DNA from 3 places in the Neorhizobium sp. R1-B genome. Region 2 is predicted to be linked to each of the others. Evidence: predicted binding sites of a transcription regulator. Region 2 holds the regulator's gene; each other region holds the start of a gene.
The links. Region 2 encodes LexA, which represses DNA repair genes until DNA is damaged. Its sites were predicted from a motif close to TGTTCNNNNTGTGTTCNG; they were not measured.

Region 1 (3,276 bases), on a different contig from region 2:
TCGACTGCGACGCCGTGATCTTCGACCTCGAAGATTCCGTCGCGCCGGAGAAGAAAGCCGAGGCGCGTGAGAATCTGCGCCGGTTGTTCAAGGACAATCCGCTGCAAGGAGTGGAACGGGTCGTCCGCATCAATGCGCTCGACACCCAATTCGGCAAGGCAGACATGGATCTTGCGGTGGAAATCTCTCCGGACGTGGTGCTGGTTCCCAAGGTTGAGCAGGTGGCCCAGATACAGTCCGTGGCGGATATTCTCTCGGAAGCCGGCGCTCCGGACGATCTTGCCATATGGGCGATGATCGAAACGCCGAAAGGCGTCTTGAACGCGTCAGCGATCGGAGCTGCCGATGAACGGCTCCAATGTTTCGTCGTCGGTCTCAACGACCTGCGTAAGGAGACCGGCGTGCTGTCGCAGCCGGGTCGCGGCTATCTTGTGCCCTGGCTGATGCAGATCGTGCTGGCCGGCAGAGCCCATGGGATCGACATCATAGACAGCGTCTTCAACGATTTCCGGGACACGGAGGCTCTCGAGGCAGAATGCAGGCAAGGCCGCGTCATGGGCTTTTCCGGGAAAATGCTGATCCATCCCGCCCAGATCGAGCCCGCCAACCGGCATTTCGGACCGGATCCGGAAGCGGTGAAAGATGCTGAAACGATCATCGCCGCCTTTGCGAAGCCGGAAGCGCGACATCTCAATGTCATCAATCTCAACGGCCAGATGGTGGAACGCCTTCACCTTGTGGAGGCCGAGAAACTTGTTGCCAAGGCGAAATTCCTAACCGAACGAAAGAACGCTCCATGAAACTCTACCGTTTTCTCACCGGCCCCGACGACGCTTCCTTCTGCCATAAGGTGACGGCTGCGCTGAACAAGGGGTGGGAGCTTCATGGTTCGCCGAGCTATGCCTTCAACGCCACGACCGGCGAAATGCAGTGTGGGCAGGCGGTCACGAAGACCGTGGAGGGCAAGGACTATCATCCGGACATGAAGCTCGGCGAGCAGTAGGCGTCAAGCCGATCAGCGCTGTGCGGCAGCATCGGCGCTGGCTTCGATGCGCTCCATATCGTCGTCGCTCAAGCCGAAATGGTGACCAATCTCGTGGATCAGCACATGGGTGATGATATCGCCCAGGGTTTCCTCGTTTTCGGCCCAATAATCGAGGATCGGGCGTCGGTAGAGCCGGATACGGTTCGGCAGTTCGCCAGTTTCCATGTTGAAGCGTTCGGAAATGCCGCGGCCCTCGAACAGGCCAAGGAGATCGAAGGGAGTCTCGAGCGCCATGTCCTCGAAAACCTCGTCATCGGGAAATTCTTCGATCTCGATGATGAGATTGGTCGTGAGCGCCCGGAATTCCTCCGGCAGATGGCCATAAGCATCGATTGCCAGCGACTCGAATGTGCTGATCGTCGGCGCATGGCGATCCTGCCAATCGTCGGTCTGGTCAATGCGGGCCATGGGCTCTCCTTCTGATCAGGCCCATATAGTGCCTCCGGCAATATTTTTCGAGAGAAGAATCATTGACCTATCGGAAGAGGAAAAGATTCCCGCGTCTCTTCTGTTGACTCTTCTTCCGACCTCTGGAATCCATAAGAACATAAAGTGAACATATATGGATGGAGCTGACGCCATGGCCGAGAACGCCACGGCGCAGGAAAGACTTTTTGCCCTGCGCGCACAGATCGCCCGACTGGAGGGAAAATCCCTGCCAGCACTTGCCGCGGCAGAGCAGGCGCAGGCTGCCGAAAGGCCGGAATGCGGCAAAACCAGGATAAAACAGCCTCGTCTTCCCTTCGGCATAGACCCGTTGGATGTCGCCTTGGAGGGCGGCTTGCCGCTTGATGGAATTACGGAAATCCGCACGCGATCGATGGGAGATGCAGGCGCAGCAAGCGGTTTCACCTTCGCACTCGCATCTCATCTTAAGAGAAGGAAAGCCGATGGTGCGCCTGTTCTGTGGATCGGTGATGTCGTTTCCAGGCAGGAGGCGGGTGCTCCTTATGCGCCAGGCCTCGGGCAATTCGGGCTGAAACCTCAGGAGGTTCTTTATGCAGTGCCGCGAAAGCTGGATGAGGCGCTATGGCTTGCGGAAACTGCACTGGCAAGCAGGGCGCTTTCCGCCACCATTCTCGAGATCCGCGGCAATCTCAAGAATTTCGGCCTTACCGAGAGCCGCAGGCTGAACCTTCGGACAAAGGCGGCGGGGCGCCCCCTTTTTCTGCTGCGGCATGCAGGCGAAGAAGAGGCGAGCAGCGCTTCCTTCCGCTTCCTTGCCGAACCGGCGCCGGCCACCGGCCGGCGTCTTCCTGATGGATCCGTGCTTGGCGGCAGCATCGGCTATCCCGTTTTCCGACTCATTTTGGAGAAGAGCCGTAATCCGGCTCCGCTCTCCTTCCTTTTGGAGTGGAACCCCCATGACCGTCAATTTTCCCTCAATTCCAAGGCAGGAGAGGTTTTCTCTTTCCATGCCCCGCCAGCGCATTCTGGCGCTGGTCTTCCCGCATCTGCCGACAGACAGGATCGCGCGCCGACTCTGGGGCATATCGTGGCGCTCGAAAGGGCGTCCTGAGCATCCGCCGATCCTCTGCGTCGGGCGGCGTGACAATGCCATGCGGCTCACGGCGCTTGACGAGGTTTCGGAACGCTTCGGCCTGAGGCGAGGGCAGGGGCTGACAGAAGCACGCGCCATGTTTCCGGCAATCCATGTCATGGACGAGGACGAAGCAGCGGATCGGGCGCTCATCGAAGCCATCGCCGACTGGTGCGATCGCTATACCCCTCTGGTGGCTTTGGACGGATTGGATGGGCTTTTCCTCGATATCACCGGCTGTGCCCATCTCTTCGGGGGAGAAGAAATGCTTCTCAAGGATATTCTAGGTCGGCTTTTCCAGATGGGCTTCGACGTCAACGGCGCGATCTCCTCGTCGCCCGGCCTCTCCTGGGCCGCTTCCCGTTTCGGCCTAGGCGGCGTAATCTCCCACGATGGCATTGAAGAAGCGTTGGCGCCGCTGCCGGTCAACGCCTTGCGTCTCGACGCGATGGCGATCTCGTCGCTCCACAAGCTGGGACTGAAGCGGATTGGCGACCTTCTGTCCATGCCGCGCGCGCCGTTAGCGCGCCGTTTCGGAACGAGCCTGCTCCAGCGGCTGGATCAGGCACTGGGGCTGCATGAAGAAGCCATTTCCCCCCGCCGGCCGGTTGCCGCCTTGTCTGTCGAGCGAAAGCTTGCCGATCCGATCCAGGCGGAAGAGCATATCCTGCAATTGACAGGGCAGGTCGCG
Region 2 (3,276 bases):
GTGGTCATGCCGATCACGGCGGTCTGGAATTTTACCGCCGGCATCTTCGTGACCTCGTTGATTGGGGGCATATCGACCGCGATTTTCTCTGTCGAGCATTTCCACCGCATCGCGACTTATGGGCTTGCGGCCAATCTCGCCGCCATGCCGGTCATTTCCTTCGTGGTCATGCCGGCGGGATTGATCGGCATGCTGCTGATGCCCTTCGGGCTCGATGGGCCGTTCCTGAAGCTCATGGGCCTCGGCCTGGAAGCGGTGATTGCGATCGCCAGGCATGTGGCGGCCTGGGGCGGCGATGTAGGCATCGGCCGCCAGCATCCCTGGTTCCTGGTCGTCTCGACGGCAGGCTTTCTTCTGCTGACGCTACTGAGAACCCGGCTCAGATACTTGGGTATTCCTCTATTGGTGGCCGGCTTGTTGCTGTCATGGCAGGAGCGGTCGAGATCCCTTCCGGATCTCCTGATCTCCGAGGATGGCACCATGATTGCCCTGACAGATGGTAATGGCATCGCCACCAATCGCACCCGTCCCGCGGAATTTGTCTATGATCAATGGAAGCGGGCGCTTCTGCTGGGGGACCCGGTGAAACCGGAATTGCTGCCAGCGAAAGACAAGTCTCCGCCGGAGACAGGCTCCCGGAGGGAAAGTCCGGAGGAAATCCGCTGCCTTCGAACAGTCTCGGCGAGCGTGCTGAATTGACGACGGAGGAGAGAGAAACGTCAAGCCGCGGGATGAAGCAGGTACCGGTCGGCCGGTTCATCTGCACCCCGCGAGCCTGGTGCGCGTCAAAAACCGCCGCAGGCGCTGTAGTCGTTCATGTGGAGGACGCGCGTTATGCCGGCGTCGCCTGCGACGCTGCGCATATCGTCGTCGCTCCACGTGCCAGGTTTGACCGCTGCCGTTCCGGAGCCCTGATGATCAACGGCAACGCGCTGAGGATCGCAGGAGCGCTCGAACTGTTTTTTGATGGTTCCGCGGACATCCACCGCTGGCGGCTTCGTGCAGCGCTCCTTGGCCAAGACCGCCCATGGACCCGCCATCGCCATTACGACTGGCGGCGCCAGATCTTCAGCTCATCCCTGCCGGAACCGCTGGGCAAACTGGTCAATGATAGCGGCGGATGAGACCCACAAGCTTACCCTGGATCTTGACCCGGTCCGGCGGGAAAATCCGCGTCTCATAGGCCGGGTTGGCGGCTTCCAGCGCGATCGACGCCCCGCGGCGACGGAAGCGCTTGAGTGTCGCTTCCTCCTCGTCCACCAATGCGACGATGATATCGCCCGGATTGGCCGTATTGCCGTTGCGGATGATTACGGTATCGCCGTCGAGGATGCCGGCCTCGATCATCGAATCGCCCTTGACCTCCAGCGCATAATGTTCGCCCGACCCGAGCATCTCGGCAGGGACGGCGATGTCGTGCGTATTGTTCTGAATCGCCGAGATCGGAACGCCGGCCGCGATGCGGCCCATGACGGGAACCGTGGTTGAGTTGGAACTATCGTCGTTGGCGGGGGGCTTCGCAGAGGCGGCAGCCGGTTGCGGCTTGCCAAGACTGCCTTCGATGACGCTGGGCGAAAAGCCCCGGCGCGGCTGAATGCTGGGCGCATAGGCTTCCGGCAGCCTGATGACTTCCAGGGCGCGCGCCCTGTTCGGCAGGCGGCGGATGAAGCCGCGTTCCTCGAGCGCGGTGATCAACCGGTGAATACCCGACTTGGACGCAAGGTCGAGCGCATCCTTCATTTCGTCGAAGGAGGGCGGTACGCCGGATTCCTTCATCCGTTCGTGTATGAACAGAAGCAATTCCTGCTGTTTGCGCGTGAGCATTTTCGGCACCCTCAAGAGTCGGAAACAAATCAAGAACGGACACTATATGTTCCATATGTGTTCCGCAAGTCCCTAAATTTTCGTGAAGTATGATGATTTTTTCTTCATAGATGTCTGCAAGATATCTGCTTCGTTACCACTTGCGCACGGCGTGCCCGCTGCCATTTTAGCTTTGCGATTCTGAAATTCCTGGGGGCCTCGCTTGAACGCAAGATCGATCGATCATCTCGTACTGCCGGTGGCGGACCTTGCGTTCGCGCGTTCGCGGCTCTCCGATCTCGGATTTACTGTCGCACCGGATGCATTTCATCCTTTCGGCACTGCCAATGCTTGTGTGTTCTTCTCGGATGGTACCTATCTGGAGCCACTGGCGATCACCAACCGCCGTCACGCGAGCGCTGCCGCCAAGCGGGGCAATGTCTTTACCGCGCGCGATCTCGCCTTTCGAAAAGGGCGCAACAGGCAGGGGCTTTCTGCCCTGGTCGTCGCGTCGCAGGATGCCGTCGCCGATCATGCCCGGTTCAGGCTGCGCGGAATTTCCGCCGGCGACATTCTGGAGTTTTCGCGCACGGTAAGGATGCCTGACGGTTCCGAGACAGAGGCGAGCTTTCGGCTGGCATTTGCAGGCGATGACCGGGCGCCCGAATTTTTCCTGTTCTCCGTTCAGCGCCTTGCTCCGCTGCCGTCCGACCGAGGCGAATTGGAGCGGCACGCCAATACGGTTGTCGGTTTGAGCGAGGTCATCCTGTCCGCTCAAGCGCCGTCCGACTTCGCCCCTCTGGTCGAGGAAGTGTTGATGGCCCGGGGGGAGGTGGAGCCCGGTTTTCTGAAATTGGCCGCCGCAAACGCGCGGATTCGCATTTTGGGAAATGATGATCTGGAGGCGGAATTTGCGCTCCCGCCGGTCGCTGGTGCAGATGGTTTGCACGGCCGAGCCGTCATCTTCAAGACGGCCGATCTTGCCGTGACAGAGATCATCCTTGCTGCTAATGACGTGGCATTCGTCCGCCGCGAAGGCCGCGTTCTGGTCCAGGCGGCACCCGGCCAGGGTGTTTTGTTCGGCTTCGAGGAATAGATTTATGGAAGTTTCTGCCAATCCACGCGTCCTAGTCGGCGAAGGAAAGGGCCAGGTGGTTTTTGCACAGGATGCGCGCCTGTCCTTGATCGCCGGTCCCTGCCAGATGGAGAGCCGCGACCATGCCTTCATGATCGCCGGCACGCTCCAGGAACTCTGCGGCAAGCTCGGCATCGGCCTCGTCTACAAGTCGTCCTTCGACAAGGCAAACCGCACCTCGATTTCGGGAAAGCGCGGCATCGGGCTGGAAAACGCCATGGAAATCTTCGCCGATCTGAAGAAGGAATTCGGGTTCCCCGTTCTGACCGACATCCACACCGAAGAACAATGTGCGATGGTCGCAGGCACTGTGGACATACTGCAGATACCGGCCTTCC
Region 3 (3,276 bases), on a different contig from region 2:
AAGTCGAACTTTACGAGACCCGCCTGCTCCACCCACTTCATGTTGAATTGGGTCACCGGCATATCCGAGCGCGGGTCTCGATACATAGGCACGAGCTTGGACAACGGCCGGTCGCCGATAACGATGCCGGCAGCATGCGTCGAAGCGTGACGGTAAAGACCCTCGATCTTCTGCGCGATGTCCAGCAGTCGCGCGACGACAGGTTCCTTCTCGGCCTCCTCCCGAAGCTTCGGCTCCTCCTCGATCGCCTTGGAAAGCGGCGTCGGGTTGGCTGGGTTGTTCGGCACCAGCTTGCAGATCTTGTCGACCTGCCCATAGGGCATTTCCAGCACGCGACCGACGTCGCGAAGCGCGGCACGCGCCTGCAGCGAACCGAAGGTGATGATCTGCGCCACCTGCTCGCGACCGTATTTCTGCTGTACGTAGCGGATCACCTCTTCTCGGCGGTCCTGGCAGAAATCGATGTCGAAGTCCGGCATCGAGACGCGGTCGGGATTGAGGAAGCGTTCGAACAGAAGCGAGAAGCGCAGCGGATCGACGTCGGTAATGGTCAGCGCATAGGCGACAAGCGAGCCCGCACCTGAACCGCGGCCAGGCCCGACCGGGATGCCCTGCTGTTTCGCCCATTTGATGAAGTCGGCAACGATCAGGAAGTAGCCTGGAAACTTCATCTTCTCGATGACGCTGAGTTCGAAATCCAGTCGCTCCCGATAATCCTGTTCGGTAAAACCGCGAGTCATGCCCAGCGTGGCTATACGCTCTTCCAGACCTTCGATCGATTGACGACGAAGTTCGTCCGCCTCGGCACGTTCGGCTTCTGCCGGATCGTCGGTGGCGCCAGTAAAGCGCGGCAGGATTGGGTTGCGTGTCTTCAGAACGAACGAACAACGCCTGGCGATTTCGACGGTGTTTTCCAGCGCCTCCGGCAGGTCGGCAAACAGCGCGGACATTTCGGCACGGCTTTTCAAATAGTGGTCCGGTGTCAGGCGGAAACGGCTGTCGTCGGAAACGATGGCATTGTGAGCAACCGCCATCAGCGCGTCATGGGCGTCGTAGTCGGCTTTGGACGGAAAGAAGGCTTCGTTCGTGGCGACCAGCGGCAGGTCATGGTCGTAGGCAAGCGTCACGACCTTGTGCTCGTGGCGCCGGTCGTAGGCGCCGTGGCGCTGCAGTTCGACATATAGCCGGTCACCGAATATCTCCTTGAGCTTGAGCAGTCTTGCTTCGGCAAGCGTTGCGTTGCCTTCTTTCAGGACTACGTCCACCGGGCCGGTGCCGGCGCCGGTCAGGGCGATCAGGCCCTCGGTGCCGCCTTCCTCCAACCAGGAGCGGCAGATATGGGTGGAGTGATGCCCCTCACCGCTGAGATAGGCGCGGCTGATGAGGTCAACGAGACGTTCGTAACCGACGGCATTTGCCGCCAGCACGACGATCGTCGGTAGCTTGGCGAGTTGCTGGTGGCTGTTTCGCCGTTCATCCGAATGATCTTCCATATCGATCGACAGTTGGCAGCCGATGATCGGCTGTAACCCGTCGCCGACTGCCTTCTGGGCAAATTCCAGTGCAACGAAGAGATTGTTCGTGTCGGTGATGGCGATCGCGGGCTGATTGTCCGCTATCGCCTTGGAGAGTATCTTCTTAAGAGGCAGCGCTCCTTCCAGGAGCGAATAGGCAGAATGAACCCGAAGGTGCACAAATTGCGGGGAATCCCCTTGCCCTTCGGCACCCGATCCCATCTGCGTCAAATCTGCCATGTCCGCGCCATACCCATTTCCTGAATCGGGTCATTTTCCAGTGCGGCGTCCAGAGAGTCCAGATCGGATTTCCTTGCTCAACGTCTTTCGGAGACAGGCCGGGATGTCACATTGCCATGACGATCATGGAAAGGCTGGCCACGAAGGTGGCGATGGAAGCAAATGCGGCAATGTCACGAAGAAGGTCAGTCATCGTCGTCTCCCTTGTTCCTTTATGTTTTCAATTTGTTCTCATTTTGTTTGAGAGTCAACAGAGGAACAAAACGGGAATTGCGGATTTTGAATTATAGTTAAGAGGCGGGCATATGCGCCCTTTTCGCACGCTTGCGCGGCCAATCAGGCGTTTGCGGACGGCTTTGCAGAAATGAAGCGGCGCGCGATCATCCAGCAACCGACAGCCCAGGTGGCACCGCCGCACCAGCCGCCCAGCACATCCGTGGGGTAGTGGACGCCCAGATAAATCCGGCTGAAGCCGATTAGAAGCGTAAGAAATATAGCGGCGGCGATCAGGAAGATGCGGGTGGACCGATACTGCTGCGCTCGCGACAGGAGTGCTCCGAGCGTCAGATAGGTAACGGCGGAAAGCATGGCGTGACCGCTCGGAAAACTGAGGTCATGAACTTCGATCAGATGAGGCACGATATCCGGCCTCGGTCTCGCGACGCCAAGCTTCAAGGCGTTGCTGACCAGCCATCCGCCGAGGATCGACAGGAACATGAAGATCGCGATCGCCCTTTGCCTGGCGAGCAGAAGGTAAGTGGTCCCCATGATAGTCATCAGCGACAGCACCGTGGTGCCGCCGAGCGCGGTGATGTCATCGAAGGCATGGCTGAGCCAATAGGGACCCACCGGTATCGACAGGTCGGCTGTCGTCCTCAGGGCAAGCAGAATACGCTCGTCAAACGCACGCGTATCGCCTTCAACGACCTCGCTTGTCAGGTTGAAGAAGATAAACAGACCGCCCGCCAGAAATGCGAACATCATCAAACCGATCGGCTCGAAGGTCATGAACCTTTCGACGATCCTCTGTCTCATCCGAGAATGGAAGACCATGTTCTCCTTCCTGTTGTACTTTGTGCTGGTCTCAGACCGGGAGCGCATGACGCGCGTCGGAAAGCGTTGGCGGTGCGATGTTCCTGAAGCGGGCCTCGATCAGGCCATAGGCGCCGAAGGCGAAAAGACCAAGAGCCCCCAAGGCATACAAAATGGAACCGAATGGCAGCTGGCGTATCCAGGCGAGCGCGTCTGCCAGGCTTCCCGCTTGCGACGGGTCAACCGCGAATGCTGCATAGAGGAAAAATCCGCCGAGGATCAGAAAAACTGCACCCCGCGCCACGAGCCCATACATGCAGATACCGTTCAGGAGCGACCTCCGCTCCCAATCCGCGCCGAAATATTTCAAATAACTCTTTCTCATTCCCTTGACGATCTGTGCCACTCCGGCCGCGATGATGGCAATGCCCACCATCCCCACCAGATAGGGACCGAAGGGCTGCTGTATCAACCATGCAGCCCAGCTTTT

Region 1: a site for LexA is predicted at 1,587-1,604, ahead of EDE05_RS15540 (metallopeptidase family protein). Genes of this name have one in related genera too.
Region 3: a site for LexA is predicted at 1,970-1,987, ahead of dnaE (DNA polymerase III subunit alpha). Genes of this name have one in related genera too.

What each region holds. Positions count from the first base shown of each region.
Region 1 is NZ_SOEM01000010.1:98,511-101,786, forward strand. It holds gene EDE05_RS15530 (CoA ester lyase) at 1-800, shown strand, start outside; gene EDE05_RS15535 (DUF1737 domain-containing protein) at 797-1,003, shown strand; gene EDE05_RS15540 (metallopeptidase family protein) at 1,016-1,453, opposite strand; gene EDE05_RS27225 (hypothetical protein) at 1,626-2,564, shown strand; gene EDE05_RS15545 (DNA polymerase Y family protein) at 2,461-3,276, shown strand, end outside.
Region 2 is NZ_SOEM01000019.1:55,501-58,776, reverse strand. It holds gene EDE05_RS21095 (ComEC/Rec2 family competence protein) at 1-699, shown strand, start outside; gene EDE05_RS27335 (hypothetical protein) at 732-1,124, shown strand; gene lexA (transcriptional repressor LexA) at 1,105-1,824, opposite strand; gene EDE05_RS21080 (VOC family protein) at 2,027-2,899, shown strand; gene kdsA (3-deoxy-8-phosphooctulonate synthase) at 2,904-3,276, shown strand, end outside.
Region 3 is NZ_SOEM01000002.1:373,584-376,859, reverse strand. It holds gene dnaE (DNA polymerase III subunit alpha) at 1-1,754, opposite strand, end outside; gene EDE05_RS04515 (phosphatase PAP2 family protein) at 2,091-2,807, opposite strand; gene EDE05_RS04510 (DUF1206 domain-containing protein) at 2,839-3,276, opposite strand, start outside.